DNA from 2 places in the Kribbella sp. NPDC051718 genome. Region 2 is predicted to be linked to the other one. Evidence: riboswitches for the same ligand, from Rfam matches in the RefSeq annotation. Region 2 holds a riboswitch; the other holds the start of a gene.
What was found. Region 2 has a riboswitch for S-adenosylmethionine ahead of thrC (threonine synthase). Riboswitches for the same ligand answer to the same signal wherever they lie in the genome.
Positions count from the first base shown of each region.

Region 1 (15,562 bases), on a different contig from region 2:
CGCGGCGCCAACCCGGCACCGGGTGTCGCCGGTCCGGTCGCGATGCTGGGTGCCGAGCAGGCAGCATGGCTGGTTCGCGAGGCCGCTGCTTCCAAGGCGACCTGGAAGGTGATTGCCAGCGACATGCCGCTGGGTCTGCTGGTGCCGGACGGTACCGAGATCGAGGCTGTCGCCAACGGACTGGCCGGTGCGCCCGGTGGCCGTGAGCACGAGATCGCCTGGGTGCTCTCGCAGTTCAAGCGCCGGAAGGTCCGCAACACGGTCTGGCTGACCGCGGACGTGCACTACTGCGCGGCGCACCACTACGACCCGTCGCGGGCGGCCTTCACCGACTTCGACCCGTTCTGGGAGCTGGTCGCTGGTCCGGTCAACGCCGGTACGTTCGGGCCGAACACGCTCGACTCGACCTTCGGGCCTCGGTTGGAGTTCGTGAAGGCGGCTGACTTCCCGAACCAGCCGCCGTCGGGTGGCAACCAGTTCTTCGGGCACGTGTCGATCGACCCGCGCTCCGAGGTCTTCACCGCCTCGCTGCGCGACCTGTACGGCAAGGTGCTCTGGCGCAAGGACTTGCCGGCAGCACACCACTGACAACTCTGGGGAGCGGCCCGCTCACCAGTCCGGATGCCCAGCGCGGGATGCCGCCCGCTGAAGGCCTGGTGAGCGGGACGCGCAGTCTGCCGGTAGGGAAAACCTGCTGAGGTGAGTGGTGGCCGCGGGCTAAGTTTGCTGGCATGAGCTACCCAGAGAGTCGCCGTGACGAGACTGTCGTCGACACCCTGCACGGACGCGAGATCGCCGACCCGTACCGCTGGCTGGAGGACGCTGACTCCGCCGAGACCAAGGACTGGGTCTCCCGCCAGAACGAGGCGACCGAGGCCGAGCTGTCCAGCTATCCGGAGCGCGCCTGGTTCCAGGAGACTCTCTCGGCGATCCTGGCGCGGCCCCGGGCCGGCGTACCCGCGCACAAGTCCGGCTGGTACTTCGTGGGCCGCAACGACGGCTCCCAGGCGCAGGACGTCCTGTATGTCGCCGACTCGCTGGAAGGGCTGCTCGAGGGTGGCCGTGTCATCCTCGACCCCAACAAGCTGTCCGCGGACGGCACTGACTCATTGGCCAGCTTCACTATCAGCCCGGACGGCCGGTACTTCGCCTACGGGGTCAACGAGAGTGGTAGCGACTGGACCACCTTCCGGCTCCGGGAGATAGCCACTGGTGCCGATGTTGACGATGTGGTCACTCGTGCGAAGTTCTCCCAGGCCACCTGGCTACCGGACTCGTCGGCGTACCTCTACCTGCACTACCCGGCCAGTGGCCGCAGCGAGGGCACCGAGACGCAGGCACTTGAAGGTGGCCAGCTGAAGCTGCACAAGGTCGGTACTCCGCAGGACGACGACCAGCTGGTCCTGAGCTTCCCGGACAACGCGCAGATCTTCATCCAGCCCGAGGTCTCCGACGACGACCGCTACCTCGTGGTGACGCTTGCCGAGGGCACCGACCCGGCATCTCGGATCTGGGTGTACCCGGTGGCCGGCAGCGTGCTGGGCGAGCCGATCAAGGTGATCGACGAGTTCCGCGACGAGAACATCTTCGTGCGGATGTCCGGCGACCAGTTGGTTCTGCAGACCGACCGGGATGCATCTCGGGGCCGGGTGGTGACGTCGGACCTCGAGGGCAACTTCACCGACCTCATCCCTGAGGGCTCGAATGCGTTGCTGACCGTCAGTGGCACGGCGTCGGGGTTGGCTGTCGTTTCTCTGGTCGACGCGCAGCCGGTGCTTGCCTTGCATGCTTTGGAGGGTGGTAGCGGCCGGGTGGTGCCGGTGCCGGGCGGGGGCTTTGTGGGGTTGACCGCGTCACCGAAGTACGACGAGCTCTTCATCGGGCTCTCGTCGACCACGGATCCGACCGTTGCCTATGTGGTCTCGACGGCAACCGGCGAGTTCCGTGCGCTGCCGTCGCTGGTGCCGGCCGGGGTCGGCTTCCTGTCGCCTGACATCACTGTCAGCCGCCGGGTCGAGCCGGGGCGGCAGGTGCCGTACTTCCTGATCAGCCGGGCCGACCTGAGCTTCGACGAACCGCGTCCGACGCTGATGTGGGGCTATGGAGGTTTCAGCATCCCGGTCATGGCCGACTACCGTCCGGGCTGGCCGGCCTGGCTTGCGGCGGGCGGCGTGCTGGTGATCACCAACTTGCGGGGCGGTGGGGAGTTCGGCAGTGCCTGGCACGACGAGGGGCGGCTGCGGAACAAGCAGAACGTCTTCGACGACTTCATCGCGGTCGGGGAGGACCTGACCAAGACCAAGGTGACTACGCCGGCGCAGCTGGCCATCCACGGCCGCAGCAACGGCGGTCTGCTCGTCGGAGCAGTGATGACCCAGCGGCCGGACCTGTTCGCAGTGGCGCTGCCCGGCGTCGGCGTGATGGACATGCTGCGCTTCCACCTCTTCACCGTGGGCGCCGCCTGGGCATCGGACTTCGGCCTGCCCGACGACCCGACCCAGTTCGAGGACTTGCTGGCTTACTCGCCACTGCACAACCTGCGCGACGGTACGTCGTACCCGGCAACGCTGGTCGTCACCGGCGACCACGACGATCGTGTTGTGCCGCTACACAGCCATAAGTTCATGGCGACTCTGCAGCACCTGCAGGCGGGGGACAAGCCGGTACTGACCCGGATCGAGGTCAATACCGGCCACGGCTTCGGCAAGCCGGCAGCGATGGTCGCCTCCGAGTGGGCCGACCTCCTGGCCTTCGCTGCGCACCACACGGGGCTGCAGCCGCAGTAGCGCGATCGGTATTTTGACGGATGCCCGCTCACGGGGGCTGGTGCTGGACTCGGGCCACCAGTCCCCACCGTGAGCAGGGAGAAGTCAGATGAGTGCAATCGAGGTCCCGGACGCCGGGACCGACCTGAGGATCGAGCGCCGGGTCCGCGAGTTCCTGACCGAGGTGAACAAGAACCCGGACCCGTACTGGCTGTTGCCGGGCGACCAGGTCCGTGGGGTACTGCGGGGCCTGCAGACGACCGCGCCACCCGACCTGAGCGGGGTCGACGTCTCGGAGCACGACATCACCGTCGACGGGGTGAGCACCAAGGTCTACATCCAGCGACCTAGCGGCGTCGATGGCCCGTTGCCGGTCATCCTCTTCCTGCACGGTGGGGTGTGGATCGCGGGCGACTTCGACAACCACCAGTCGCTGACCCGGGATCTTGTCATCGCTACTGGTTATGCAGCCGTGTTCGTCGAGTACACGCCGATTCCGGACGCTGTGTTCCCGGCGCAGCTGGAAGAGGCGTTCGCTGCGCTGCAGTGGGTCGCGTCGGAGGGCGCTGCTCTTGGGCTCGACGCCTCGCGGCTCGCTGTCGCCGGCAACAGCGTCGGCGGCAACCTCAGTGCGGCGCTGACGCTCTACGCGCGTGACCACGACGGGCCGTCGATCAAGGTCCAGCTGCTGCTCTACCCGGCCACCTCAGCTGAGTTGGACACCGAGTCGTACCGGGACTTCGCCGATGGGCGGTTCCTGTCCCGCGACTTCATGAAGTTCGGCTGGGACGTCTACGCGCCGGACGAGGCGACCAGGCACAACCCGTACGCCGCGCCGCTGCAGGCCCGGGTGGACCAACTGCGTGGGTTGCCGCCGGCCATCATCCACACGTCCGGCAGGGCGAGGCCGCGAGCATCTACTCATTATGCCGCGGAAGCCGACGCCTGGGGGCGTGAGCACGATGACGAGGACGTGCTGGCGCACACGGTCTTCGTATTCGGCACCTACTACTTCCTGACTGGTGAGATCGAGAAGGCGGCGCCGCTCTTCCAGGAGTCGATCCGACGGCTGAAGGCGCTGGAGCAGTCCAGTAGCTTCCTGCTGCAGCTCTACTCGGCTGTTGCCCAGGCGGAGATCTGGCGGGGGCGGGTCACCGAGGGAATGGCGATCGCCCGGCGAGCGCTGGAGCGTTGCGACGACAGTGGCGAGCAGTACGCGCGTGGTGGGCTTCTCTTCGCGTGTGCGCTGGGGCAGTGGATGCAGGGTTCATACGACGACGCTGTGGCCGGGCTGACTGAGGCCGTCCGGCTGGCGCATACCTTCAACGACGTACTGGGTGCGGTGACGTGGCTGGAGCTGCTCTGCTGGACCACCGCCGCCATGGGCCGGTACGAGCGGGCTGCGGAGTTGCTCGGGGTCGCGTACAAGGTGTGGCCGATGGGTGGTGGTCGGCGGTTGCTCGGCTCGCTGCAGATGACCGACGCGCATGATGCGTGTGAGCGAGCCGCGATGGATGCCTTGGGCAACGAGCGGTACCGGGCCGCCTTCGAGCGTGGCGTGACCGCCTGCGTCGGATTCGACGAGGCGATGGTGTTCGCGGTCGGGCGCGAGGCCGCAGTACCGGTACTGCGGCCCGCATCCGCAGGCACCGGATCGCTGAGCGACCGGGAGTATCAGGTAGCCGAGCTGGTGGCCCAGGGGCTGACGAACAAGGAGATCGCGCTCCGACTCGTGATCAGCAGACGGACCGCGGAATCGCATGTCGTGCACATCCTGGACAAACTCGGCTTCAGATCACGCAGCCAGATCGCCGTCTGGCTGACCAACCAGCCGGACCGTTAGGCGTTTGCCGCTCACCTGTGGGTCCGTGTCTCACCAGGCCTTGGGTCTCAGCCCTGCACCGAGCGGTGGAGTGGGCTCAGGCTTGTTGGTGAGGTGGTGGGTTCACCAGATCTTGGGGGCGACGAGGTCGCGGGGGTCGTCGTGGGGCTGACAGCCGTGCGGGGTCTCGTCGTACTCGGTGGTCAGGCCGTTGGTGGCCAGGTTGCGGACCGCGCTGACGAGGCGGTCGACGTGCTCGCGGGTGGTGCCCAGTCCGAGGCTTGCGCGGACTGCGGTCGCCTCGGGCGAGTTGGCGAGCAGGTGGCCGACCAGCGGGTGGGCACAGAACTTCCCGTCCCGTACGCCGATCCCGTACTCCGCCGAGAGCGCCGCGGACACCAGCGTCGAGCTGACCCCGTCGATGGTGAAGCAGACCGTGCCCACGCGGTCGGCGTCGGCGCCGAAGATGTCGTACGTGTTGACGCCGGCGATCTGGGCCAGGCCGGTGCGGAGCCGGGCGAGCAGGCTGCGCTCGTGCTGCTCGATCGCCTCGCGGTGCTCGGTGATGGCGGCGCAAGCGGCGGCCAGTGCGATGGCGCCGATCACGTTGGGGGAGCCGCCCTCGTGCCGGGCCGGGCCCTGGTTCCAGACGGTCGCGTCGCTGGTCACGGCGGCCGTCGCGCCACCGCCGTACAGGTACGGGTCGGCCGCGTTCAGCCAGTCGGCCCGGCCGATCAGCGCGCCGGCGCCGTACGGGGCGTAGAGCTTGTGGCCGGAGAGCGCGACCCAGTCGACGTCCAGCTCCTGGATGTCGACCACGCGGTGCGGTGCGAGTTGCGCGGCGTCGAGGCAGACGCGGGCGCCGTGCGCCTTGGCGACGGCGGCGATCTCGGCGATCGGGAAGATCTCGCCGGTGACGTTCGACGCGCCGGTGATGACGACCAGGCGGGGGCCCTCGGGTGCTGCGCGCAGGGCGTCGGCAACTGCGGTCACCGCTGCGGTGTGGCTCGTGGGCGCTGCCAGCCGGGTGGTGCGCTCGGCGGGCCAGGGGAGGAGGGCCGCGTGGTGCTCGGACTCGAACACGATCACGGTCGCGTCGGCCGGTACGGCGCGGGCCAGCAGGTTGAGCGCGTCCGTGGTCTGCCGGGTGAAGATCACCTGGTCGTCCTCGCGAGCGCCGACGAAGCCGTGCACCTCGGCGCGGGCCCGCTCGTACCACTGGGTGGTGATCCGCGAGGCGTAGCCGTTGCCGCGGTGCACCGACGCGTACGACGGGAGTGCGGCCTCGACCGCCGCTCGCACCGACTCCAGACACGGCGCGCTCGCCCCGTGGTCGAAGTTCGCGTAGTCGGTCACGCGGCCGTCGGCCAGCGGGACCAGCAGGTCGCTCGCGACGGTGGCGGGGATGGTGCCGGTGGTGAGCTTGGCCAGGGCCGGCCGGGTGGTCACGGCGGTGTTGGCAGGCTCGAGGATGGAGAGGATCGACATGGTTCTGCTCCTGGATGATCCGCACTTGCCGAAACGGGGTATCCGAACGGCCCGGTCTTCACCCAGGGCACCCCACCGCGGAGGAGGGTTGCCGGCCAGCGAGCTGGGGCTTGACGCTGGCACTCATGACCTGCGGAAGACGGTAGCCAACGATCCGTGCTTCGCGCCAGCACCAATCTCACTGGTTGGGATACCCGCACGTATCGTGAGACGCCAGGCGTGCGGAGATCGATGTTTTCCGTGTGCGGCTAATGCGGTGGCCCGGCTCGCCGGCGCCCGGGAGAGGATCTGGGGATGACCTGGATCGCACCTGAGGTCGAGCGGCCCGAGGGCTCGCTCGTCGCGCCCGAGCAGGAGTTGCTCGCCGGCTACCTGAACTTCTACCGGACCACGCTGCTGTACAAATGCGCCGGCCTGACCGCCGAGCAACTGGCCACCCGCCCGTCCCCGCCGTCCAACCTTTCGCTGCTCGGCCTGATCCGGCACGCGACCAAGGTCGAACGAATCTGGTTCCGCATCCACTTCGCCTCAGCCGGCCCAGCTGTCCCCGGAGCCGCGTCCACCGCTCCCGCCGACCCCGGTTCCCGGCTCGCGCCGGCCGCCCCGGTGTTCGATCTGGCGCTCGGCAAGGACGCCGACTTCGAGCTGATCGACGCCAGCCGCGCCCAGGCGGAGTACGAGGCCCTGATCGACGAGTGGGCGCTGGCCGACAAGGCCGCCGAGGGCTACTCGCTCGACCAGCAGTTCACCTTCCGTGACGAGGTGTCGTCGCTGCGGATGATCTACATCCACCTGATCGGCGAATACGCCCGCCACTGCGGCCACGCCGACTTCCTGCGCGAACATCTGGACGGCGTGACCGGCGCCTGAGGCCCCTGCGGACACGCCCGGCCGCGTGGGGCTGTGACGCTACGGATGGGGCGGTGTGATCGGCGTGTGACACGTGTGACTCGAGTGGTAGTCGGGGTAGCCTGCTAGATATGGCGACCCGCACGTCTTCCCCGGCGCGGGCGCGGAAGTCGGCAGCCAGCAGCCCCGCATCGGGCCGCTCGGCAGCTGGTGGCCGCTCCCGTCCGTCAGGCGCCCAGAAGCGTGGGCAGAGCACGAAGCGCAGTGGTTCCACCGCTGCGCGTACGGCTGTGCCCAAAACGAGCAATGCGGGTCCGTTCGCGGCCGCCATGCTCGCCCTCGCCAGAGGGCTGGTCAAGGTCTGGATCGGGATCGCCCACCTGCTCGGCAGCATGGTCCGCGGCATCGGCCACGGCGCCCGCGACCTCGACCCGGCTCATCGCCGCGACGGCGCCGGCCTCACCCTGATCGGCCTGGCGTTCGTAGTGGCCGCCGCGATCTGGTGGGACATGCCCGGTGCGGTCGGCAAGGGCATCCGGGTGGCGGTCGGCGGCAGCGTCGGCATGCTCGGCTGGGCCGTACCGCTGATGCTTCTGTTCATCGCCCTGCGCACCATGCGTCACCCGGACCGCAACGGCCCGGCCGGACGCCAGGTGATCGGCTGGACCGCGGTCTCGCTCGGAGTGCTGGGTCTGGTCCACATCGCCAACGGCCTGCCGCGTCCCGGCAACCCGTCGGACGGCCGGCTGCAGGACGCCGGGGGAGCGATCGGGTACGTCGTCTCCTCGCTCCTGTCCGACCTTCTCACCCAGTACGTCGCGGCGCCGCTGCTCGTGCTGCTTTCGATCTTCGGTGCCCTGGTGGTGACCGGGACGCCGATTTACGCGATCCCGTTGCGGGTCCGGGCCGCGTTCGACGTACTGCTCGGACGTACTGAACTCCCGGCCGACGCGCCCTCGGTGGCTGCGGCCGCCGACGACACCGTCCGCCTGACTCGCAAGGAGCGGCGCGCGAAGGCGGCCCTGGACGAGGACGGCGAGCCGACCGTCAAGCCGTACGACTCGCCGGTGCTCGAAGGCCGCGAGATCAACAAGCGCGGCCGCAAGAAGGCGCCGATCGATCCGGACGAAGAGCCGTACGACGTCGACGCGGACGGCGCCGCCGCAGCCGCGGCCGGTGCGCCGCCGATCTACGGTGCAGTCGCGGGTGCGATGAAGGCCGGCTCCAAGAAGGACCTGGAGCCCGAACCGGCTCCCGAGCCGCCGCCGCACACGCCCTTGCCACAGCGGGTCGAGCAGCTCAGCCTCTCCGGCGACATCACCTACACGCTGCCCGACGGCCAGATCCTCAAGCCCGGCTCGGTCCACAAGGCCCGGACGAAGGCGTCGGACGCGGTGGTCGGCAAGCTGACCGAGGTGTTCGACCAGTTCGGCATCGACGCTCAGGTGACCGGCTACACCCGTGGCCCGACAGTCACCCGGTACGAGGTCGAGCTCGGCTCCGCGGTCAAGGTCGAGAAGGTCACCGCGCTGTCCAAGAACATCGCGTACGCCGTCGCCTCGGCCGACGTCCGGATCCTGTCGCCGATCCCGGGCAAGTCCGCGATCGGCATCGAGATCCCGAACGTGGACAAGGAGATCGTCAGCCTCGGCGACGTGATCCGGTCCGCGACCGCGCGCAACGACCACCACCCGATGATCGCCGGGCTCGGCAAGGACGTCGAGGGCGGCTTCGTCGTCGCCAACATGGCGAAGATGCCGCACCTGCTGGTCGCGGGTGCGACCGGCTCGGGTAAGTCGTCGTTCGTCAACTCGCTGATCACCTCGGTGCTGATGCGGTCGACGCCGGACGAGGTCCGGATGGTGCTGGTCGACCCCAAGCGGGTCGAGCTGAACAACTACGAGGGCATTCCGCACCTGATCACGCCGATCATCACCAGCGCCAAGAAGGCGGCCGAGGCGCTGCAGTGGGTCGTCCGCGAGATGGACATGCGCTACGACGACCTGGCGGCCTTCGGGTTCCGGCACGTCGACGACTTCAACAAGGCGGTCCGCGGCGGCAAGATCAAGCCGCCGCCGGGCAGCGAGCGCGTCCTCACGCCGTACCCGTACCTGCTGGTGATCGTCGACGAGCTCGCCGACCTGATGATGGTCGCGCCGCGCGACGTCGAGGACTCGATCGTCCGGATCACCCAGCTCGCCCGGGCCGCCGGTATCCACCTGGTGCTGGCCACCCAGCGTCCGTCCGTCGACGTGGTGACCGGTCTGATCAAGGCGAACGTGCCGTCCCGGCTGGCCTTCGCGACCTCGTCGCTGGCCGACAGCCGGGTCATCCTGGACCAGCCCGGCGCGGAGAAGCTGGTCGGCCAGGGTGACGGCCTGTTCCTGCCGATGGGCGCGAGCAAGCCGATGCGGATCCAGGGCGCCTGGGTCACCGAGAACGAGATCCGCGCGGTCGTCGAGCACTGCAAGGAGCAGCTGCAGCCGACGTACCGCGAGGATTTGATCGCGCCGACCGGTCCGAGCAAGGACCTCGACGACGAGATCGGCGACGACCTCGACCTGGTCGTCCAGGCGGCCGAGCTGATCGTGTCCACCCAGTTCGGCTCGACGTCGATGCTGCAACGTAAGCTCCGGGTCGGTTTCGCCAAGGCGGGCCGGCTGATGGACATCCTGGAGAGCCGGGGTGTGGTCGGGCCGAGCGAGGGATCGAAGGCCCGCGACGTACTGGTGAAACCGGACGACCTAGAGGACTTCGTCGCCACATTGCGAGGAGAGTGACCCGTGACCGCCCATACCGCGATGCCCCGGTCTGAGCAGCACGCTGTCGACATCGACCAAGCCACCCACGAGTTCACCGTCAAGGCCTCTCAGAAGGTGCACGGCGCACTGGCCGTCGGGGCCGGCCTGGTCGCGATCGGTTTCGCGACGTCGGGGTCGACGAGCCCTACCGGCGTACTGCGCTGGATCGCCGCGGCTGCCTTCGGCGTGCTCGCGGTGATCTGCGCCCGGGCACTGACCGTCGGCGCGATGCTGGTCGCCGACGAGGTCGGTATCCGGCTGCGGATCCGCAACGAATGGATCGGCACCCGGTGGGAGGAGATCGAGGAGGTCACCGTGCTGAAGCGGCGGCACCTGCTCGACGACGGCCGGATCGCGGTGCACCTGCTCGACCCCGGACCGGTGCTCAGCGAGATGCCGGCCGCGACTCGCAGGGTCACCGATGCCAACCGGCGACTGACCGGCACCTCACTCGCGGTACCGTTCGGGTTGACGGCCAAGCCGTCCAACGGGGAAGTGGTACAGGCTCTGCACATGCTGGCGGACACCAGGTGTCCGGTCAGGGAACAAGTCTGAGCCTTGCGTGACCCCGTCGAGCCCAGGGCGTTGACTGTTGTGACGTCGGCGCACTGGCAGCCAACTTCGTAGACGGTGGAGAGAGGTGGTGGGGCGTGAGCATCGGCAGCGAGCTCACGGCGGCCCGCGAACGGGCCGACATGACGATCGAGCAGCTGAGTACGTCGACCCGGATCAGATCCGGGCTGCTCGCCGCCATGGAGGCCGACGACTTCTCCCGCTGTGGCGGTAATTTCTACGCCCGCGGTCACATCCGGGCGATCGCCCGCGTGGTGAAGGCAGATCCGGAAGCCCTGCTGGCGAAGTTCGACGAGTCGCACCCGGCCCCGCAGCCGGACCGCGTCCGTCGCGAGGAACGCGCCAGCGACAAGCGCCCGACCCTGCACTCCGCGCGCCCGCGCTGGGGCCTGGTCCTGGGCGCGATCCTGGTCGGCCTGATGGGCTGGGGCATCATGCGCCTCTTCACCCTCCCCAGCGACGTAGAGGCCAACGCCTCCAAGACCACTCCGACCGCCGCCATCACCACCCCCGCGCCCAAGCCCACCACCAAACCTTCGGCCAAACCGACCACCCCCGTTACGCCGAAGAAGCCGGCCGCCCCCTTCCGCACCAAGCTCTCCCTCACCGCCCGAGGCGACGGTTCCTACGTAACCATCCGCAACTCCAAGGGCCTCAAACTCTTCCAGGGCGTCCTCGGCCCCGGCTCCACCCAAACCATCAACTACGCCGGCGAAATCCGAGTAACCCTCGAAAGCGGCGGCAACATCACCGTCTACATCAACAACACAAAAGTCACCCCACCCGCCAAACGCTTCACCATCCTCCCCACCGGCAAGATAGCCACCCCCAACGACTAACCACCGCAGGCACCCAGAGCCCCCAGCCACGCCGGGTTCCGGCGGCTCCGGGCCGCAGCCGCTCCGGCTCCAGCCCCTCCGGGGCCTCCAGGCCTGCTCTCCAGGGATGTAGTGGCTGTGTGGGGTCGGGGGTGGGTGGTGTTGATTTCGGTGGGGTCGGGGGAGGGGTCATACTCGTGGGTGATGACTACGACTCCCACCACCGTCGCCCTGGTCACGCTGGGCTGTGCTCGTAATGACGTCGACTCCGAGGAGCTGGCCGGCCGGCTCGAAGCCGGTGGTTTCCGGCTCGTCGAGGATGCTGCCGAGGCCGACACCGTGGTGGTCAACACCTGCGGCTTCGTCGAGGCCGCCAAGAAGGACTCGGTCGACACCTTGCTCGCCGCCTCCGACTACAAGGAGTCCGGCCGCACGCAAGCCGTCGTCGCCGTCGGCTGCCTGGCCGAGCGCTACGGCGAACAACTGGCCGAGGCACTCCCGGAGACCGACGCCGTCCTCGGCTTCGACGACTACGCGGACATCTCCGACAAGCTCCGCTCGATCCTCGCCGGCACCAAGCACCAGTCGCACGTCCCCCGCGACCGCCGCAAGCTCCTCCCACTGGCCCCCGCCGACCGCGCCAACACCCACGGCGTAGCAGTCCCCGGCCACGGTGATGTTGCCGCTGAGGTGCAGGCTCAGCGCGAGCAGGGTCTCAAGGGACGTACCGTCAAGGCCTCCGAGCCAGCTGAGCTGACTATCGACGCTCCGGACCTGGCCTCGGCTCCCGCCAGTGGTCCGCGGATCGTCCGGCGCCGGCTGGACGGTGGTCCGATGGCTCCGTTGAAGTTGGCGTCCGGCTGCGACCGTCGGTGCGCGTTCTGTGCGATCCCCGCCTTCCGTGGCGCCTTCGTCTCCCGTCGTCCGACCGAGGTGCTCGGTGAAGCGCACTGGCTCGCCGAGAACGGTGTGCGCGAGGTCTTCCTCGTCTCCGAGAACTCGACCTCGTACGGCAAGGACCTCGGTGACCTCCGCCTGCTCGAGACCCTGGTCGCCGAGATCGCCGAGGTGCCAGGCCTGACCCGCGTCCGCGTCTCGTACCTCCAGCCCGCCGAGATGCGCCCGACCCTGATCACGGCGATGGCCTCGACCCCTGGCGTCGTCCCGTACTTCGACCTCTCCTTCCAGCACGCGTCCGGCCCGCTGCTGCGCCGGATGCGTCGCTTCGGCGACTCCGAGCGCTTCCTCGAGCTGATCGCCCAGGTCCGCGCGCAGGCGCCGACGGCCGGAATCCGGAGCAACGTGATCGTCGGCTTCCCGGGGGAGACCGAGGAGGACGTGGACATTCTCTGCGACTTCCTTTCCCGCGCCGGTCTCGACGCGATCGGGGTGTTCGGCTACTCGGACGAGGACGGCACCGAGGCGGAGACGTACGACGGCAAGCTCGACGAGGACACGATCGCGGCCCGCCTGGACCGCGTCACCCGGCTCGCCGAGGACCTGACCTCGGCCCGCGCCGAGGCCCGGATCGGCGAGACCGTCGAGATCCTGGTCGAGTCGATCGACGGCGACACCGCCGAGGGTCGCGCCGCCCACCAAGGCCCCGAGGTCGACGGCTCGACGACGCTCACCGGTTTCCCGGCTGACCTCGCGATCGGCGATCTGGTCACCGCTGAGGTGGTCGGGACCGAAGGCGTCGACCTGATCGCCGCCTTCGGCGCGCAGGTACGCACCCGAGAGGGCGTTCCGGCAGCTAACCTGACCGCGTGACGATCCCGCCGACGAACCCGGTGCCGCGCGCGGCCGCCGGCCAGCTCAGCGCGCCCAGCGCCTGGAATGTGGCGAACGCGCTGACCGTCCTCCGGCTCGTCCTGGTCCCGCTGTTCGTCTGGTTGTTGCTCCGCGACGCCGGCGCGAGCGACGGCAACCGGCTGCTCGCCACCGCCGCCTTCGTGGTCGCGATCGTCACCGACCGGTTCGACGGTGACATCGCGCGCCGGTGGAACATGGTCACCAACTTCGGCAAGATCGCCGACCCGATTGCCGACAAGGCGCTCACCGGGGCAGCGTTCATCGGCCTCTCGATCCTCGGCGACCTGCCCTGGTGGGTCACCATCGTCGTGATGGTTCGCGAATGGGGTGTCACAGCCCTCCGATTCTGGGTGATCCGGCACGGCGTGATGCCGGCCAGCCGCGGCGGCAAGCTGAAGACGGTGCTGCAGGCGATCGCCCTCGGTCTCTACCTCCTTCCCTGGCACTCGGTCGCCGTCGTGCACTGGACCGCGATCGTCTTCATGGCCGCCGCCGTCATCGTCACGATCGTCACCGGTCTCGACTATGTCGGCCGCGGCCTCCGCCTCCGAGCCGCCGCGAAGCGCCCCCTCCCGTGACCGCGAACCAATCCGACTCCCAGGAGGTGTTGCTGGGGCTGGTTGCGCGGTTGAAGCAGCGTGGGGAGACCCTCGCGACCGCGGAGTCGCTGACCGGCGGCCTGGTCGGGGCCGCACTGACTGACGTGCCAGGCGTGTCAGCGGTCTATCGAGGCGGAGTCGTCGTCTATGCGACCGATCTGAAGGCCACCCTGGCCGGTGTCCCAACGGAGCTGCTGGCCGATGTAGGCCCGGTTCACCCGGACACGGCCGCTGCCCTGGCGACGGGTGTGCGGGAGCGCCTCGGGGCCACCTACGGGCTAGCCACGACCGGTGTGGCCGGCCCAGACCCACAAGCGGGCATCGAGGCCGGCACCGTCTACGTGGCGGCCGCGGGACCGGGCACAGTACTGGTCCGGAAGCTGGCTTTGAGCGGCGACCGGACAGCTGTCCGACAGGGGAGTGTGCGGGCCGTTCTCGAACTCGCCGCCGAGTTGGTGGCGGAAGAACTGGCTTGATCGGGGTGTTGAGACCACCATGGGAACAGGTAGGGCAGACTGGCACGGCGCACCGAAGCTGGACATTGCGAGGAGTAGTGACCCGGCAACGGGTACCGTTGGTCCCCACGGTCGAGCTACGGTGCGAGTAGGTTCGGTCCGACAGGCGGAAGGGAGAAACCTCATGGTGCTGGTTCGTGGCCTCCTGGGCGACGTCCTGCGGCGCAAGCGGCTGCGCCAGGGGCGCACTCTGCGCGAGGTGTCCGCTGATGCTCGGGTGAGCCTGGGCTACCTGTCCGAGGTCGAGCGTGGTCAGAAAGAGGCGTCGAGCGAGTTGCTCGCGGCCATCTGCATGGCACTGGAAGTGCCGCTGTCGACGGTCTTCGCCGAGGTGAGCGAGGACTTGGCCCGCGAAGAGGCTCTGGTGCTGGCCCATCCGGCCATCGAGCCCGAGGTCGTCGCCTCCGCTGCCTGACCCCGGCAGCTCGCGGACGTTCATCGTCCGCTCTCCAACCATGGCGTCCTGGTCGGCCAGACCAGCTGTAGTGCCTCGATCGGTGGCTCTCCAGGCTGCCTGAACATCGTGTTCGCCGTGTAGAGGTGTGTCGTCGAGTCCGGCACTCGAAGCAGTCGCGGCTGCAGAAGATCGCTGACGTCGTCGCCTTCGTCGAAGCGACGCCCGGACAACACCGCTTCCGCGAGCGGCTGGAACTCGCCCGCGACGAAGCCCGGATGGCAGTTGAAGGTGACGAACTCCGGGTGCCCGTGCAGGCTCATCCCGAGGGTGTAGGCGTAGGCAGAATTCCGATTGTCCGCACCCTCGATGAACTGCACCGTCCAGCCGTACTTGCGGATGTTGCTCCGCAGTCGCTGCTCGTACTCCGGATTCGTGATGCCGCCGCAGATGTCGCACATGAAGTTCTCCTCTCGGACTCGAACAAATGTTCGACTCGTCAGGGAAGGTATCCGGTTGTCCGCCGGATCAGCGGTTCATCCACAGGCGGATTTCAGGGCTCGGGCTGGCAGGTGGGGCACCAGTAGCTGACCCGCTCCCGGGGCGGCTCGCCGATCGGCGCCGTCCGGATCGTCGTCCGGCACCGTCGACACGGCTTGCCGGGCCGCTCGAACACATAGGACCGCTGGCCGGGGCGATCGACGCCTGTCGTCACCTGGGCCGCATGCCGGAGGTTCGCCTTCATCAGCCGGCGGCTGAGATCCACCGTCGCCGCCAGGTCGACCGACCCCGCCGTTCGCCACGGATGAAGGCCGAGCAGGAAGCAGACTTCAGTCCGATAGAAGTTGCCGATCCCGGCCAGGTTCCGCTGATCCAGCAGCGCCTCGCTGATCGTGCGATCCGGATCAGCAGCGAGGTTGGCCAGCGCCAGCTCTCGATCGAAGTCAGGCGACAGCAGATCTGGCCCCAGGTGGCCCACCACGGTGTCTTCCTGCTCGGTGGCGACCAAATCCAGCACGGGCAGCCGATACCCCACCGCAATCCAGTCAGCAGTCCTCAGGACAGCGCGCACCTGGTAATCCGGGCCGCCTTTCCAGGACTCGCCCGGCCGGTACAGATGCCAGCT
Region 1 covers NZ_JBFAYZ010000003.1:692,215-707,776, forward strand. Annotated here, with positions in the region: gene AB0M15_RS14850 (alkaline phosphatase D family protein) at 1-588, shown strand, start outside; gene AB0M15_RS14855 (prolyl oligopeptidase family serine peptidase) at 732-2,786, shown strand; gene AB0M15_RS14860 (alpha/beta hydrolase fold domain-containing protein) at 2,875-4,608, shown strand; gene AB0M15_RS14865 (aminotransferase class V-fold PLP-dependent enzyme) at 4,711-6,075, opposite strand; SAM riboswitch class IV at 6,092-6,206, opposite strand; gene AB0M15_RS14870 (DinB family protein) at 6,370-6,945, shown strand; gene AB0M15_RS14875 (DNA translocase FtsK 4TM domain-containing protein) at 7,056-9,704, shown strand; gene AB0M15_RS14880 (hypothetical protein) at 9,708-10,280, shown strand; gene AB0M15_RS14885 (RodZ domain-containing protein) at 10,376-11,137, shown strand; gene rimO (30S ribosomal protein S12 methylthiotransferase RimO) at 11,321-12,886, shown strand; gene pgsA (CDP-diacylglycerol--glycerol-3-phosphate 3-phosphatidyltransferase) at 12,883-13,506, shown strand; gene AB0M15_RS14900 (CinA family protein) at 13,503-14,003, shown strand; gene AB0M15_RS14905 (helix-turn-helix transcriptional regulator) at 14,167-14,457, shown strand; gene AB0M15_RS14910 (DUF4262 domain-containing protein) at 14,478-14,897, opposite strand; gene AB0M15_RS14915 (DNA-formamidopyrimidine glycosylase family protein) at 14,990-15,562, opposite strand, start outside.
Region 1: another riboswitch for S-adenosylmethionine. It lies ahead of AB0M15_RS14865 (aminotransferase class V-fold PLP-dependent enzyme); the one in region 2 lies ahead of thrC (threonine synthase).

Region 2 (15,562 bases):
GAGGGCTGGGAAGCGATCGTCGCGGATCCGGCCGGGGCGGTCATCGCCTCCGACTTCGATGGCACGCTGTCGCCGTTGGTGGCGGACCCGTCGATGTCGCGGGCAGCCGACGGGGCGCTCGACGCGCTGGCCCGGCTGGCCAGGTCGGTGGGGCAGGTGGCCATCGTGACTGGCCGGCCGGCATTGGTTGCCACGGAGCTGTCTGGGGTTACTGGGCATCCGGGGTTGGGGCGTCTCGTAGTACTGGGGCACTACGGGCTGGAGCGGTGGGAGGCATCCACTGGTGCTGTCACCAGCGACCCTGTACCTCCGGGAGTCGAGGTAGCCCGGGAGAAGCTCCCTGCTCTCTTGCAGGAGCTAGGTCTCGGTGATGCGTTCGTAGAGGACAAGGGCAGCTCACTAGCGGTCCACACCCGTCGCCTGCCCGACCCGCTGCCTGCATTAGAGGTACTGCGCCAGCCCCTGACCGACCTAGCCGAGTCGGTAGGCCTGCGCCTCGAGCCCGGCAACCTGGTGCTGGAGCTCCGCCCGCCCGGCATCGACAAGGGCGTAGCGCTGCGCCGCCTGATCGAGTCCACCGGCGCCCGGTCAGTCCTCTACGCCGGTGACGACCTGGGCGACCTGGCCGCCTTCGAAGCCCTCAATACCCTCCGTCTTGACGGCCTTCACGCGGTGCTGGTGGCCGCCCGCTCCTCCGGCGCCACCGCCCTCACCGACGCCGCCGATATCGTCGTCGACGATCCGTCCGGCGTCGTCACGGTGCTCACTGCCCTGGCCGACGCCATCGCAACGCGCTGACCCAGCCGCTCAGAAGATCGCTTCCGCAGTGATCCTCGTGTACTGACCGAAGAGGCCGTCCGGCAGGCAATGCAGCTCCGCCGTCTGCCCGGGCTCGATCATGCTCGAGCTGCACTCGACGTCGCCGACCACCTTGCCGATTCCACCTCCCTTTCCACCTTCACCGTCACCCTCACTGAGGTTGGGTTCGTTGCCGACCCGGAACTTGAGACGGAAGGACGCTTTCGACCGCTGGTCGCTGACATTCCTGACCGTGCCGACGACGCCGAACCTGCCGTCCGTGTCGGCAACCGTCCAGCCCGCCAGCGTCTCGTGCTTGCCGAGCGTGAAGGCCGCATCCGCCTCGACCTCGCGAGGCATGTTCCGTTTGGCGGCCTCGTCGATGCCCTCGGTCATACTGGTCCCGATCGAGGCGGCGACCACCGCGCAGCCGCCGATCCCGGCAAGCAGCAGAACGCCGGCGCCGATCATCAGGTTGCGGGCGTTGCGCTTCGTCTCCGCCATCAGTTGCGTCTGAACGTCTGGCTGAGAATCTGCCCGAGCGGCCGGACCGGCTTCTCGTCGTAGTTGCCGTCGGTGAGACTGGCCAGCCGTTCGAACGGGTTACGAGAGGCCGGACAGCCGGTCCGCAGGAAGGACCAGGCGACCCCCAGCACGTACAACGGCAACATCGGCAGCCCGAACAGACAGAAGTACTGCCACGAATGCCGCTCCTCGTGCTTGACCAGCACCGGCCGCTCGTCGAAGTACGCCCGATCATGCTTGGTCAGAATCATGTTCCCGATCGTGAACGCACTGGCCACCGGAAACTTCAGCCGGTACCCGGTCGCATAGAACAACCCCCGCGGCCCCCGACTGAACCTGGCCCGCCCGATCAGCCCGACGACCACCCCCGCAATCGTCGACAAATTCACCGTGTTCCACACCAACTTGAGCACCTGCCACCCAGACATCGCCCACCTCCCGACCCCAGTATCAACCGCCCTCGGGCCGATGTGGGAGCGGTTGGTGATGGGCGGTGGGCGCTGGCTGTCGGTGGGGTGGGTCAGACTTGGTGGGTGGACTCGGTGGTGCGGCGGTGGCGGGCGGGGCGGGTGGTGGATCCGCATGTGGTTATTGGGGGGTTGCGGAAGGGGCCGGGGGATCCTGCCTATGTGTTCGAGGCGGGGCGGCGAACTGTTTGGCGGGCTACTCGGACGCCGGAGGGGGCGGTGTTGATCAGGCTTACGCCGTACTCCGGGGTGGGAGAGGTGGAGGCCGAGGCGTGGGGGCCGGGGGCCTCGTGGGCGTTGGATGGGGTGCCTGAGCTGTTGGGGGAGGCCGATAGCTGGGAAGGGTTCGAGCCGTTGGCGGAGCATCCGGCGCTGGTCGATGCGGCTCGGCGGTTTCCGGACTTTCGGGTGCCTCGGACTCGGGCGGTGTTCGAGGCGATGGCGGCGGCTGGGATCGAGCAGGTGGTGACGGGGAAGGAGGCGTTCGCCGGGTGGCGGATGTTGCTGCGGGAGTACGGGGAGCCCGCGCCGGGGCCGGGGTCGCCGGATGGGCGGAAGATGATGGTGCCGCCGTCGCCGGAGGAGTGGCGGCTGATTCCGTCGTGGCAGTGGTTGCGGGCCGGCGTCGAGGGGCGGCGGTCGCGGGTAGTGATCACGGCGGCGACGCGGGCGGCCGCCTTGGAGCGGACGCTGGAGCTGACCGACGGCGCTGAGATCGAGCGCCGGCTCAGATCGCTGCCAGGCGTTGGAGTCTGGACCGCCGCTGAGGTCCGGCAGCGTGCGCATGGAGATGCCGACGCCTTCTCCTTCGCTGACTACCACGTGTCGCGCGATGTCTCGTACGCCCTCACCGGCGAGGAGTTGGACGACGACGGCTGCGCCGAACTCATCGAGCCCTACCGAGGCCACCGCTACCGAGTCCAAGCCCTCCTGAGCCTGGCCGGCCACCACCACCCCCGCTACGGCCCCCGCAAATCCCTCCCCACCCACACCCCCGGCGCCACCCACCGCCTCCGCTGACCCACCCGGCCCCGAGCCCCGCGGTTGCGGGTGAAAGGCGCCAGGGTTGGGCACTGGGTGCGCACGATGGAGATTGACGGGGATGGGCTGTATCTGGTTGCGGGCGTGGCTTTGTTGGTGGGGGCTGTGTTGCCGCGGCTTTTGCGGCGGTATGCCATCTCGGCGCCGATTGCGTTTGTGGCGGCTGGGTTGTTGTTGGGGCTGTTTGTTGAGCGGGGGCGGGTCAGTCCGATCGCTGAGCCGGGGGTGACTGAGCATCTGGCTGAGTTGACGATCTTGATCGCCTTGATGGGCGTCGGGCTGGCGATTGATCGGCCGATTGGGTGGAAGCGGTGGGCGGTGACGTGGCGGCTGTTGCTGGTGGCGATGCCTGCTTGTATCGCGGCAGTGGCCGGCGTGGGGTGGCTGGTGGGGTTGGCGCCGGCTACGGCGTTGCTGCTGGGCGCAGTACTGGCTCCTACCGACCCGGTGCTCGCGTCGGACGTACAGGTGCAAGGGCCGACGACAGGGGAAGGCGCCGAGCCTGAGGAGGATGACGAGGTGCGGTTTGCGCTCACCTCGGAGGCCGGGCTCAACGACGGGCTGGCGTTTCCGTTCATCTACGCCGCAGTGTTCGCGGCGACGAAGGGTGCGGTCGGCAACTGGGCGCTGGAGTGGTTCGCTTGGGACCTGATCGGCAAGACCGTGATCGGGGTCGCCATCGGAGCCGGAGCAGGCTGGTTGCTCGGCAAGATGGCGTTCTCGGCGCCGTCGCGCACCTTCCGGTTGGCCGATTCCCGCGAGCCGGTGCTGGCGTTGGCGATGACACTCGGCGTCTACGGTCTCGCCCAGGTACTGCACGGCTACGGATTCATCGCCGTCTTCGTTGCCGCCCTGACGCTGAGGGCCGCCGAGCGCAGCCACGACTTCCACGAGGAGCTGCACGGGTTCATCGAGCAGCTCGAACACATCCTCACCTGGGGCGTCCTGCTGCTGGTCGGCGTAGCGATCACCGGCGGCCTGCTCAAGCCACTGACCTGGGCCGGCGCAGCAATCGGCCTACTGCTTGTCCTGGTACTACGTCCGCTCACCGCCTGGCTGTCCCTCGCCAAGACGCCGATGCGCCGGTCCGAACGCTGGGTCGCGGCAGCGTTCGGCGTACGAGGCGTCGGGTCGGTGTTCTACCTGGCCTACGCTGGCGCCGACTTCAGCACCGACCTGCCGTGGCTCTGGGCAACCGTCGGCTTCACCGTGGTGCTAAGCGTCGTCGTCCACGGTGTCGCCGCCACCCCACTCATGCGCATGCTCGACCTCCGCCGCGACCGAGCTCAGTGACAGCTGCGTGGTGACGCGGTACCGGTCGCCGCGATAAACCGCTCGCGTGAACTCGAAGATCCGCCCGTCCTGATCCCGCGCCACCCGCTCAAGCACGAGCACAGGGGCGCCAAGAGCCACCCCGAGCAGCGCGGCCTCAGCAGCGTCCGCCGCTGCAGCCTCATGCACCTGCTCGGCATCGGTCGGTACTACGCCGTACCGGTCCCTCAACAACCCATAGAACGACCCAGTCTCGATCGCACCGAGATCGATCCCCGGCACCAGCGAGTCGAGCACATGGATCGTCTCCACCGAGATCGGCTCCCCGTCGACGAACCGCTGGCGGGCGATCCGTAGTACCGGCGTACCGGCCGTAACCCGCAACCGGCTGCCGAGCGTCATGCCGGCCGGGATGACCGCATGGTCGAGCACTCGACTGGTCCAAGTCCCGGGAGCCAACGGATAGGCGGCCCCACGCGAGCTAGGGCCGCCGACGATCTCCTGGACGATCTTGGGGCTGCCGACGAACATGCCACGGCCGTGCTCGCGGACCAGCCAGCCATCGCGGATCAGGTCGTCGACAACCGCCCGCAGGGTCGGCCGGGAGATCCCGAGCTCGGCGGACAGCTGGCGCTCCGACGGGATCGCCTGACCGACGGCCCGCGCTTCGATCAGGCCGATCAGGTGTTCACGCGCACGATCGCGCTTCCGCAAACTGGCAGTCACAGACCCAGAACGCTAGCTGTAGACGCGTACGTAATCGACCAGCATCTTGGCCGGGAACGGTGTCGCGGAGTCCGGCGGACCCGGCCACACCCCGCCGACGGCCAGGTTGAGCAGTAGGTAGAACTCGTGGTCGAAGACCCACTTCTTGCCGGGCGGGAGATCGGCCGGGGTGATCCGCAGGTACTGCCGTCCGTCGACCTTCCAGACGACCTGACCAGGTGCCCATTCGACGCTGTAGACGTGGAAGGCGTCGGACCACTTCTGCCCAGCAGGCAAGGAGGTCTGGCCACCCGGGCCGTTCTCCGAGTGGTACCCCGGTCCGTGCACGGTGCCGTAAAGCGTGCCGGGCTCCTTGCCGATGATCTCCATGATGTCGATCTCGCCGTTGCCCGGCCAGTCGACCTCGTCGATGTCACTGCCCATCATCCAGAACGCCGGCCACAGGCCCTGCCCGGCCGGCGTCTTGATCCGGGCCTCGAACCGGCCATACGCCTGGGCGAACTTGTCCTTGGTGGTGATCCGCGCCGACGTCACGTCGCAGGGGCCGAACTGGCAGTTCTCCATCCCGGCCAGCTTCTCCCGGCGGGCGCTGATGACGAGGTTGCCGGCGCCGTCGGTGGACGCGTTCTCGCGGCGGTTCGTGTAGTACTGCCACTCCTCGTTGCCCCAGTTGGGTTCGCCGCCGAGCTCGAAGTTCCAGCGGGCCGCGCTGGGCTTCGTACCGGCTGCCTGGTTGAACTCGTCCTGCCAGCTGATCGCCAGCGGGCGGACGTACTCGGGCTTGTGCTGGGCCGCGGCGGACGCGCTGGTCAGTGCTGCTGAGGCGACGACGGCAGCGATCAGCGCGGCCGTGGGGCGGGCTCGTCTCATGACACCTCCTGGTGTGGTCGGTGCCGCCACGATGTCACACTGGTCAAGAAGTGGTCAAATATCAGGGTGAGATCAGCCGTCTCGCATGGTGGGAACGGAAGACAGAATATGGACCCGATTGGGTAATCTCGGCAGTGCTCATCCAGAGGGACTGAGGGAAACGGCCCGTTGAAGTCCCGGCAACCCTCCCCGTTCAGCGCACTCGATCCGAGGCGCCGGCGGCGGAACGGTGCCAAATCCGTCCTGTGCCGAGATCCGGTGCGGGGAAGATGAGGAGGGAAAACTCCGTCATGAGCCTGAGTACCGCCGCCACCACCCACACCATCCGTGAAGGTGCCTTCGGCAACGGAACCCATCTGAGCTGTCGCGCGTGCGGCGCCAAATCCGAGCTCGGCCCGTTCTACGCCTGTATGGAGTGCTTCGGTCCGCTGGAGGTCGGGTACGAGTTCCCGACCATCACGCGTGAGCAGATCGAAGCCGGACCCAAGAACATCTGGCGGTACCAGCCGCTGCTGCCCGTCCCCGTCGACGTGGCCAGCTTCCCGAACACCGAGCCCGGCTACACCCGGCTGATCGACGCCGGCAACCTCGCCCGCGAGCTCGGCCTGCGCAAGCTCTGGGTGAAGGACGACTCGGGCAACCCGACGCACTCGTTCAAGGACCGGGTCGTCGCCTCCGCCCTGAGCGCCACCCGTGAGCTCGGCATGAAGGTCTTCGCCTGCCCCTCGACCGGCAACCTGGCCAACGCCGTCGCCGCGGCCGCCGCCCGGGCCGGCATCCGCTCGGTCGTGTTCATCCCGCAGGACCTCGAGCGCCCCAAGATCATCACCACCGCCGTGTACGGCGGCACCCTGGTGGCCGTCGAGGGCAACTACGACGACGTGAACAAGCTCGCCTCCGAGATCGCCGGTGAGGAGGAGGGCTGGGCGTTCGTCAACGTCAACGTCCGCCCGTACTACTCCGAGGGCTCCAAGACGCTGGCCTTCGAGATCGCCGAGCAGCTCGGCTGGCGGATCCCGCAGCAGGTGGTGATCCCGGTCGCGTCCGGTTCGCAGCTGACCAAGATCGACAAGGGCTTCACCGAGCTCGGCAAGCTGGGTCTGGTCGACGCGACCGACTACAAGATCTACGGCGCCCAGGCGACCGGGTGCTCGCCCGTCGCACAGGCGTTCCGCGACGGCCATGACGTGGTGAAGCCGGTCAAGCCGGACACCATCGCGAAGTCGCTGGCGATCGGCAACCCGGCCGACGGACCGTACGTGCTCGACGTGGCCCGGCGGACCGGCGGGGTGATCGAGGACGTCAGCGACGAAGAGGTCATCCAGGGCATCCAGCTGCTGGCCCGGACCGAGGGCATCTTCACCGAGACCGCGGGCGGGGTGACCGTCGCGACGCTGAAGAAGCTGATCGAGACGGGGCAGATCGACCCCGACGCCGAGACCGTCATCATCAACTCCGGCGACGGGCTCAAGACGCTCGACGCCGTGGCCGACCGGGTCGGCCCGAAGGTCACCATCCCCGCGTCGTACGACGCCTTCGTGAAGGCGGGTCTGCAGTGAGTGTCAGCGTCCGTGTCCCGACCATCCTGCGCCCCTACACCCAGGGTGCCTCCGAGGTCTCCGTCGAGGGGGCGACGCTGAGCGAGGTGCTCGAGTCGCTCGATTCGTCATACCCGGGCATCAAGGGCCGGGTGCTCGACGAGTCCGGTGAACTCCGCCGCTTCGTCAACATCTACGTCGACAACGACGACGTCCGCTTCTCCGAGGGCCTCCAAACGGCCATCAAGAACGGCGGCCAAGTCTCGATCATCCCCGCCGTCGCCGGCGGCTGACACAACTGGCGACCTCGTACACCAAGCGGGGACCTTGAACAGGTAATAACTTGTTCAAGGTCCCCGTTTGGTGTTCAAGGTCGCGACAAACTCGTCAGTCGGTGCCGGACTCCATGGCGGCGCTGTCGAGGAGGGCGTCGTCGGGGTTGGGCTCGCCGCGGGAGGCGATCGCGTCGGCGCCGCCGGTGGTCATCTCGCCGATCAGGGTGGTCTCGCCGAGCTGGTTGGTCTCGGCGCCCAGGAGCTGGGCGTGGGCAGTACCGATCAGGCCCAGGCCGGCGTACTGCTCGAGCTTGGCGCGGGAGTCGGCGATGTCCAGGTTCCGCATGGTCAGCTGGCCGATCCGGTCGACCGGGCCGAACGCCGAGTCCTCGGTCCGCTCCATCGACAGCTTGTCCGGGTGGTAGCTGAACGCCGGGCCGGTGGTGTCGATGATCGAGTAGTCCTCGCCCCGCCGCAGCCGCAGGGTGACCTCACCGGTGATCGCCGAGCCGACCCAGCGCTGCAGCGATTCCCGGATCATCAGCGCCTGCGGGTCCAGCCAGCGACCCTCGTACATCAGCCGGCCGAGCTTGCGGCCCTCGTTGTGGTACGCCGCGACGGTGTCCTCGTTGTGGATCGCGTTCACCAGCCGCTCGTACGCCGCGTGCAGCAACGCCATCCCGGGTGCCTCGTAGATGCCCCGGCTCTTGGCCTCGATGATCCGGTTCTCGATCTGGTCGGACATCCCGAGTCCGTGCCGGCCGCCGATCGCGTTGGCCTCCAGCACCAGATCGACCGCCGAGCCGAACTCCTTGCCGTTGATCGTCACCGGCCGGCCCTGGACGAACCCGATCGAGACGTCCTCGGTGGCGATCTCCACCTCGGGATCCCAGAACTTCACGCCCATGATCGGCTCGACCGTCTCGATCCCGGTGTCCAGGTGCTCGAGCGTCTTCGCCTCGTGGGTCGCGCCCCAGATGTTGGCGTCGGTGGAGTACGCCTTCTCGGTGCTGTCCCGGTACGGCAGGTCGTGGGCGACCAGCCACTCGCTCATCTCCTTGCGGCCACCGAGCTCGGTGACGAAGGCGGCATCCAGCCACGGCTTGTAGATCCGCAGCTTCGGGTTGGTCAGCAGACCGTACCGGTAGAAGCGCTCGATGTCGTTGCCCTTGTACGTCGAGCCGTCGCCCCAGATCTGCACGTCGTCCTCGAGCATCGCCCGGACCAGCAGCGTGCCGGTCACCGCCCGGCCGAGCGGGGTGGTGTTGAAGTATGCCCGGCCGCCGGTGCGGATGTGGAACGCGCCGCAGGTCAGCGCGGCCAGGCCCTCTTCGACCAGGGCGGCGCGGCAGTCGACCAGGCGGGCGATCTCAGCGCCGTACTCGCCGGCGCGGCCGGGGACCGAGTCGATGTCGGGCTCGTCGTACTGCCCGATGTCGGCGGTGTAGGTGCAGGGGACCGCGCCCTTGTCGCGCATCCACGCGACCGCGACCGACGTGTCGAGCCCTCCGGAGAAGGCGATGCCGACCCGTTCGCCGACGGGCAGAGACGTGATGACCTTGGACATGAGAATAAGTATGCATTGGTCTGCATGATCATGCAAACCGGCTGGATAGGATGACCGGCATGCGCGCTGTTGTGATCCGCCAGTACGGCGTACCGCCCGTGGTCGAGGAGGTCGCTCCGCCTGTCGCCGAGCCGGGTGGGGTGGTGTTGAAGGTGGAGGCGACCGGGTTGTGCCGGAGTGACTGGCATGGGTGGCAGGGTCACGACCCGGACATCGTGCTGCCGCATGTGCCAGGGCATGAGCTGGCGGGGACGATCGCTGCGGTTGGATCCGGCGTCTCGGGGTGGGCGGTCGGGGAGCGGGTGACGTCGCCGTTCATCTGCGCTTGTGGGACTTGTGAGCAGTGTCTGGCGGGGAATCAGCAGGTGTGCCTTCGGCAGTTGCAGCCGGGTTTCCACTATTGGGGTTCTTTTGCCGAGTACGTCGCTCTGCCGTTCGCCGCGGTCAATTTGGTGCGGCTGCCGGACGCGTTGGACTTCGGGACCGCGGCTGGGCTGGGGTGCCGCTTCGCCACGTCGTTCCGCGCTGTGCGGCAGGTCGGGCGGGTGGTTGCCGGCGAGAACGTGGTGGTCTTCGGCTGCGGCGGGGTTGGGTTGTCGGCGGTGATGATCGCCGCCGCCTTGGGTGCCCGGGTGATCGCCGTCGATACGAATCCCGCGGCGTTGGAGCTGGCCCGCTCCTACGGTGCTGCCGAGGTGGTGCTGTCGTCGGCTGACGTCGTACCGGAGTTGTTGGACTTAACTGATGGTGGGGCGCAGGTGACGATGGACGCTCTCGGTTCGGCTGCCATCGTTCAGTCGGCCTTGACCGCCTTGCGGCCGCGAGGGCGGCACGTGCAGGTGGGTCTGTTGCCGGGTGGGGTTCAGCTGGATGTGGGGCGGTTGATCGGGCAGGAGCTGGAGTGGTTGGGGAGCCACGGGATGCCGGCGCACGCCTACCCGGAGATGCTCGGGCTCGTCGCCTCCGGCGACCTCGCCCCCGACAAGCTGATCACCCGCACGATCACCCTCGATGAAACCCCCGAAGCCCTAGCTGCCCTAACCAACGGCACCCCAGCTGGCGTAACCGTCATCAACCCCTGGCCGTAGCAACCGTCGAGTGGGCTAGAGGCGGATCAGGTAGACGGTGGGTGGGCGGCCGGTTCGGCCGTGTTGTTGGCTGCCGATGGGGTCGGCCAGGCCGGCTCGTTCCAGGCGTTTGAGGACTCGTCGGGCTGTGCGGAGTTGGACTGCTAGGTGTTCTGCGACGTCTTGCGTGGTCAGGCCTTCGGGGAGGGTGGCTACCAACTCGCGCATGCGGGAGAGGGTCTGGGTGTTCAGGCCTACCCGGCGGGCCAGCAGAGGGAGCGACTCGGGGGCGCGGTCGGGGGCCGGCTGGTCCTGGTCGCTGGAAGGCTCGATGACTATCTCTACGTCGTCGGACATGGAGACGACACCGGCGACAGGGCCCATGGAGGCGGCTCGGCTGACGGCTCGGCGGGCTAGTGCCTCGGCCTCGGCGGCAGTACGGCCTACTCCGAAGCCGACTCGGGCGGTCGCGTGACGGGCGGCTAGTGCGTCCAGTAGGGGCATGCGGCTGAACTCTTCGGTCGCCTGCTCCAGGAGGCCGCGGGTGGTGACTACCAGGTTCCGGCCGTCGGGTAGTACGGCGAGGCTGCCGCCGAGGGTGATGAGGTCGCGGGCGAGCGCCTCGTCGGGCTCGGGCAGCTCGATGATGCCGAGCGCGACCTGGGCGTCGCCGACGTGCTGGCCGGTGGTGGTGAGGACAAGCGCCTGCAGGGTCGACTGGATCGAGTACCGCGAGGGGGCGAGCCGCACCGACGGCATCTCGTTCTCGAGCAGGTGGAAGGCCGAGCCGAGGCAGCTGATCGCGATCTTCGTCTCGTGCTGGTCGCGCGCGTTGCGGTGGAAGGCGACGATGTCGCCGGACGTGAGGCCGGCCCGGTACGGAAGTACGTGGATGTCATCGGTCGGCAGTTTCGCCTCGATCAGCGTCTCGAACACCTCGCTGCGGCGCAGGGTGTCGATCGACAGCCGGGTGACGTCGTGGCCGAGCCGCAGCAGCTCGACGAGCGCGCGCAGCAGGGTGGCGCCGTCGTACGAGACGTACATCGCCGGCCGGTCGATGACGCCGGCCTCGGTGGCGATCGTGAACGGCACGACGCCGGTGAAGAGGATCGCGTCGACCTGCTCGTGGACCTGCTCGACCAGCTGGACGGCCTCGGTCTCGTGCCGGTACGGCAGCGGGACGAGGGTGGCCGGGTGGTTGGCGGTACCGACGGCGAGGACACGCTGGACCAGGTCCTCCGGGCCGATGATCCCGACGCTGATCACTGCGCTGCGCTCCTCAGGAGGCCGATTTCGATTCAGGTCCGGCCCTCAAATCGGCACAATAGCGCACTGTTTGCGCGATGTGAGGCAACTTGACGCCATCTGACGCCGTCTCCTACCTTTCGGTCAGGGCCTAAATTACCGCAGACTGGGAGAGGTGCTCATGACCGATGACCCAGTACGCCGTACGCCGCTCCCCGGAGTGCTCGAACCGGCCGGCCGGACCATCGGCGCGGAGGAGCGCGCGGCGGTGCTCAGGGTGCTCGACTCGGCTGTGCTGTGCAGCACATTCGGCGGCGAGGCCCGGGCGCTCGAAGCGGAGATGGCTGACCTCTACGGGCGGGAAGCGGTCGCCTGCAGTTCCGGTACTGCGGCGTTGCACCTCGCCGTCGCGGCCGCCGGATTCGACCCGGGGGACGAGGTCATCACGACGCCGATCTCCGATTTCGGGACTGTCGCGCCGATCCTCGCGCAGAACGGCGTACCGGTCTTCGCGGATGTGGACCCGGTGACGGGCAACCTGGACCCGGCGGCCGTCGAGGCAGCCATCACGCCGCGCACGCGGGCGATCGTCGTGGTGCATCTGTTCGGCGGGGCTGCTGACGTGGTGGCGCTGCGGTCGATCGCTGACCGCCATGGGTTGCTGCTGATCGAGGACTGCGCGCAGGCGTGGCTCGGGACGACGGCCGGCGGTGAGCTGCTGGGGACCTTCGGCGACATCGCGTGCTTCAGCCTGCAGCAGTACAAGCACATCACCGCCGGGGATGGCGGGCTGGCAATCACCGCTTCTGCTGAGCTGGCGACCCGGATGCGGCTCTTCATGGACAAGGGCTGGGACCGCTCAGGCGGCCGGGTGCACCTGATGCTCGGCCTCAACTACCGGATGACAGAACTGGTCGCCGCCGTCGCCCGAGCCCAACTGGCCAAGGTCGCCGACGTCGTGAAACGCCGCCGCGAATCCGCCGAGCAGCTGGTGACCGCACTCGACGGGCTCTCCGGCATCACACTGCCTTCACTGGCAGGACACGCCTTCTGGCTTCTCCCGCTGGTCGTTGCTGAAGGCAATCGAGTGTGGGCCGATGCGCTGACCGCTGAAGGTGTACCTGCCTCGGCCGGCTACCTGGACCGCACCCTCTACGCGAACCCGGTCTTTACCGGCCCGATCTACGGAACCTCCCGCTACCCGTTGGAGGGCAGGGACTATCCGACCGGCCTGTGCCCGAATGCCGAACGCATGATCAACCAGACGCTCATCGTCTTGCCCTGGAACGAGGCCTACACGGAAGCTGACGTAGACGACATCACCCGCGCGATCCGGAAGGTGCACCCCGATGGCTGACTGGCTCACCCCATCGCCCGAGGAGCACATCCAGTACGACGTAGACGTCCTCTTCGGCCCCTGGCCCAGCCACCCGACCGACATGGACCTGCCCGCCCTCAAGTCCCACCTGGCCCACCACCACATCCAGACCGCCCTGACCCTCTCCACCCGAGGCGCCCTCTTCTCCGACCAAGCCGGCAACACCGAAACCCTCTCCGCGCTGGACTCGGAGGACGGCCTCATCCCCGTGGGCACTGTGGATCTGCGGGATGCGGTGACGGCGGCGGAGCAGTTGGACGGGTTGGTGGGCGAGGGCGTCAAGTTTCTGCGGTTGTTTACCGGGCTGCAAGGGGTGCAGGGGGAGACTCCGGCGTACAAGTACGTCGTGGGTGAGGCGGTTGAGCGGGGTTTGGTGATTTTGCAGGATGGGGATCCGCGGAAGTTCGGGGCGGTGTTGGCGGGGCGTGGGGCGGATGTGATCTTCCTGGACCTGCATGTCTATCTGCTCGGCGACTTCGTGTTGATGGCGAAGCAGGAGCCCGGGTTCAAGGCGACTACGCGGATGTTGTCCAGTCCGGATGGGATCGAGCGGGTGGTGGAGAGCGTCGGCGCGAGGCATTTGGTGTTTGGGTCGAGGACGCCGTTCATGGACATCTCGCCTCAGACGTTGCGGTTGAGGTATGCGCGGATCAGTGCGGGCGATCGGGCTTTGATTGCTGGCGGCAACATTCAGGAGCTGGTCTGATGCGGATCATCGACGTGCATGGGCATTGGGGGCCGTGGCCGTTTCATATGGACGTGGGGGATGTGGCGCTCAATCTCGAACTGATGGATCGGTACGGGATCGAGCGGCAGATCGTGTCGGGTGCCGAGGCGGTGGTGTACGACGCGGTGGCGGGGAATGCGAAGCTCGCCGAGGTGCTGCAAGAACAGCCGCGGCTTCATGGGTATGCGGTGGTCAACGCGAATCGGCTGGAGCGTAGTGCGGAGGATCTGAAGGACTGTCTGAGCACGGGACGGTTTGTCGGGGCGAAGATCCATACGACTTATCCGGGCGTGGGGATCGGGTCGCCGCTGATGGCGGACGCGTTCGACATGCTGAATGAGGTCGGCGTGCCGTTGCTGCTGCATACCTGGGGGACGGATGTCGCGTTGCTGCCGGGGATGTTGGCCACCAGGCCGAATCTCACGGTGATCGCGGGGCATGCGGGAGGGGACGCTTGGCGGGAGGCGGCGAGGGCTGCCGTCGAGTGCGACCGGATTTATCTCGAGCATTGCCGGACGGTGACGGACGCCGGGCGGATCGCGTTCGCGCGCAGCGTCGGCGTACCGATGGAACAGTTCTTGTTCGGGACGGACTCGACCTTGATCGATCCCTGTGTCTCGCTCGGCGTGATCCGGGACGCGGGATTCACTGAGTCAGAGCTTCGGAAGGTGCTGTCGGGTAATGCGCTGCGACTGTTCAAAGGCCTTGCAGACAATGGATGACGAGGTCGCGCTCCGAGCGCGGCAGCACGGGGCCGTAGGGGTCGTACGCGGCTTCCTCCGGGATGAGCCCTTCCCAGACCGCGGCCCACAGCATGCGCTGGACATAGCCCTCGATCGGAGCGTAGAAGGTGGCGGCGGCGAAGCGGTCAAGCCGCTCCGACGCAAGCAAGAAGCCTGACGAGTCCCCGGCCGTCCACGCACGCAGTACGGCGGCTGAAAGCTCCACCTGAGCCGCAGCGATGCCCACCAACGCGGTATCGGCGCCCCACATCATCGACGGCCCGTACATCCGATCCTCGCCCGTGATCAACAACTTCCCCGTACTACGCCCCGCCCAGATCGCGTCCTGGCAGTCAACGGCCCGGTCGAGCGTCGCCGTCTTCACCCCGAGCATCTCCGGAAGCGACAACAGCTCCTTGATCAGCGAAGGTGGGTACGGATACCCACCAGCCTCCCCATGCAGGTAGAAGCCGACCAGCGGCAACCCACTCTCAGCAGCGACCCGCTGATGCAGCCGTACCGCCGCCGCCTCTCCATCAGGCAAGTCCCCATAGGCAGCCAACGGATAGACCATGACCGCATCGGCCCCGAAGCCCGCTGCGGTCACGGCCATCCCGACAGTGGCGTCCTCCGCCTCCCGCAGCCCCACAACCCCTGCACTGCGTGGCACGCCGACCCCTGCGACCAACGGAGCCGTAGTAGCGGCCCGCCAGGTCGCCAGAACCTTCCCGCGATCCGCCTCACTCAGGTAGAGCCCCCGCCCGGTGTGAGCCCACACCGCCACCCCACCGATCGGCCCTGCCGCGATGGCGGCCGCATAGGCAGACAGCGCGTCGTACGCCACCACACCGTCAGCGCTCATCGGTGTGACGACAGCCGGGAGCAGTGTGCCGCGGAGTTGATCAACCAGTGCGTGCATCAGAGGTCATGCCCCAGTCCGGGTCGAGTAGGCACTTCCACCCAGCCGTTGACGTCGCTGAAGGTCTTGGGAGCCAGCGGCTCCTCACGGACGAGCAGCGGTCCGACCAGGTCGGCCGGGACGGTAGCACCCGGCACAGCGGCCGCGAGGTGCACTGCGGCCAGCGTCGCCACCCCCAACTCCGGCATCGACCCCACCTTGACCGCCAGCCCGGCCGCCTCGGCCAGATGAGCGATCTGCAGCGCCCGATGCAGCCCACCCACCTTGAGGATCTTGATGTTCAGTACGTCCGCAGCACCCCGCCGCACGATCTCCAGCGCGTCCTGCAGCGACTGCATGCTCTCGTCGACCATCAGCCGCAGGTCAAGCCGCTCTCTGAGCCGCACCAGGCCGACCAGGTCCCACCGAGGCAGCGGCTGCTCCAC
Region 2 covers NZ_JBFAYZ010000004.1:555,712-571,273, reverse strand. Annotated here, with positions in the region: gene otsB (trehalose-phosphatase) at 1-798, shown strand, start outside; gene AB0M15_RS18265 (hypothetical protein) at 808-1,302, opposite strand; gene AB0M15_RS18260 (hypothetical protein) at 1,302-1,751, opposite strand; gene AB0M15_RS18255 (DNA-3-methyladenine glycosylase 2 family protein) at 2,010-2,810, shown strand; gene AB0M15_RS18250 (cation:proton antiporter) at 2,877-4,124, shown strand; gene AB0M15_RS18245 (GntR family transcriptional regulator) at 4,047-4,829, opposite strand; gene AB0M15_RS18240 (glycoside hydrolase family 16 protein) at 4,842-5,699, opposite strand; SAM riboswitch class I at 5,835-5,975, shown strand; gene thrC (threonine synthase) at 5,990-7,258, shown strand; gene AB0M15_RS18230 (ubiquitin-like small modifier protein 1) at 7,255-7,530, shown strand; gene argG (argininosuccinate synthase) at 7,625-9,079, opposite strand; gene AB0M15_RS18220 (zinc-dependent alcohol dehydrogenase family protein) at 9,139-10,167, shown strand; gene AB0M15_RS18215 (helix-turn-helix domain-containing protein) at 10,183-11,412, opposite strand; gene AB0M15_RS18210 (DegT/DnrJ/EryC1/StrS family aminotransferase) at 11,573-12,748, shown strand; gene AB0M15_RS18205 (hypothetical protein) at 12,741-13,475, shown strand; gene AB0M15_RS18200 (amidohydrolase family protein) at 13,475-14,218, shown strand; gene AB0M15_RS18195 (dihydrodipicolinate synthase family protein) at 14,193-15,137, opposite strand; gene AB0M15_RS18190 (enolase C-terminal domain-like protein) at 15,137-15,562, opposite strand, start outside.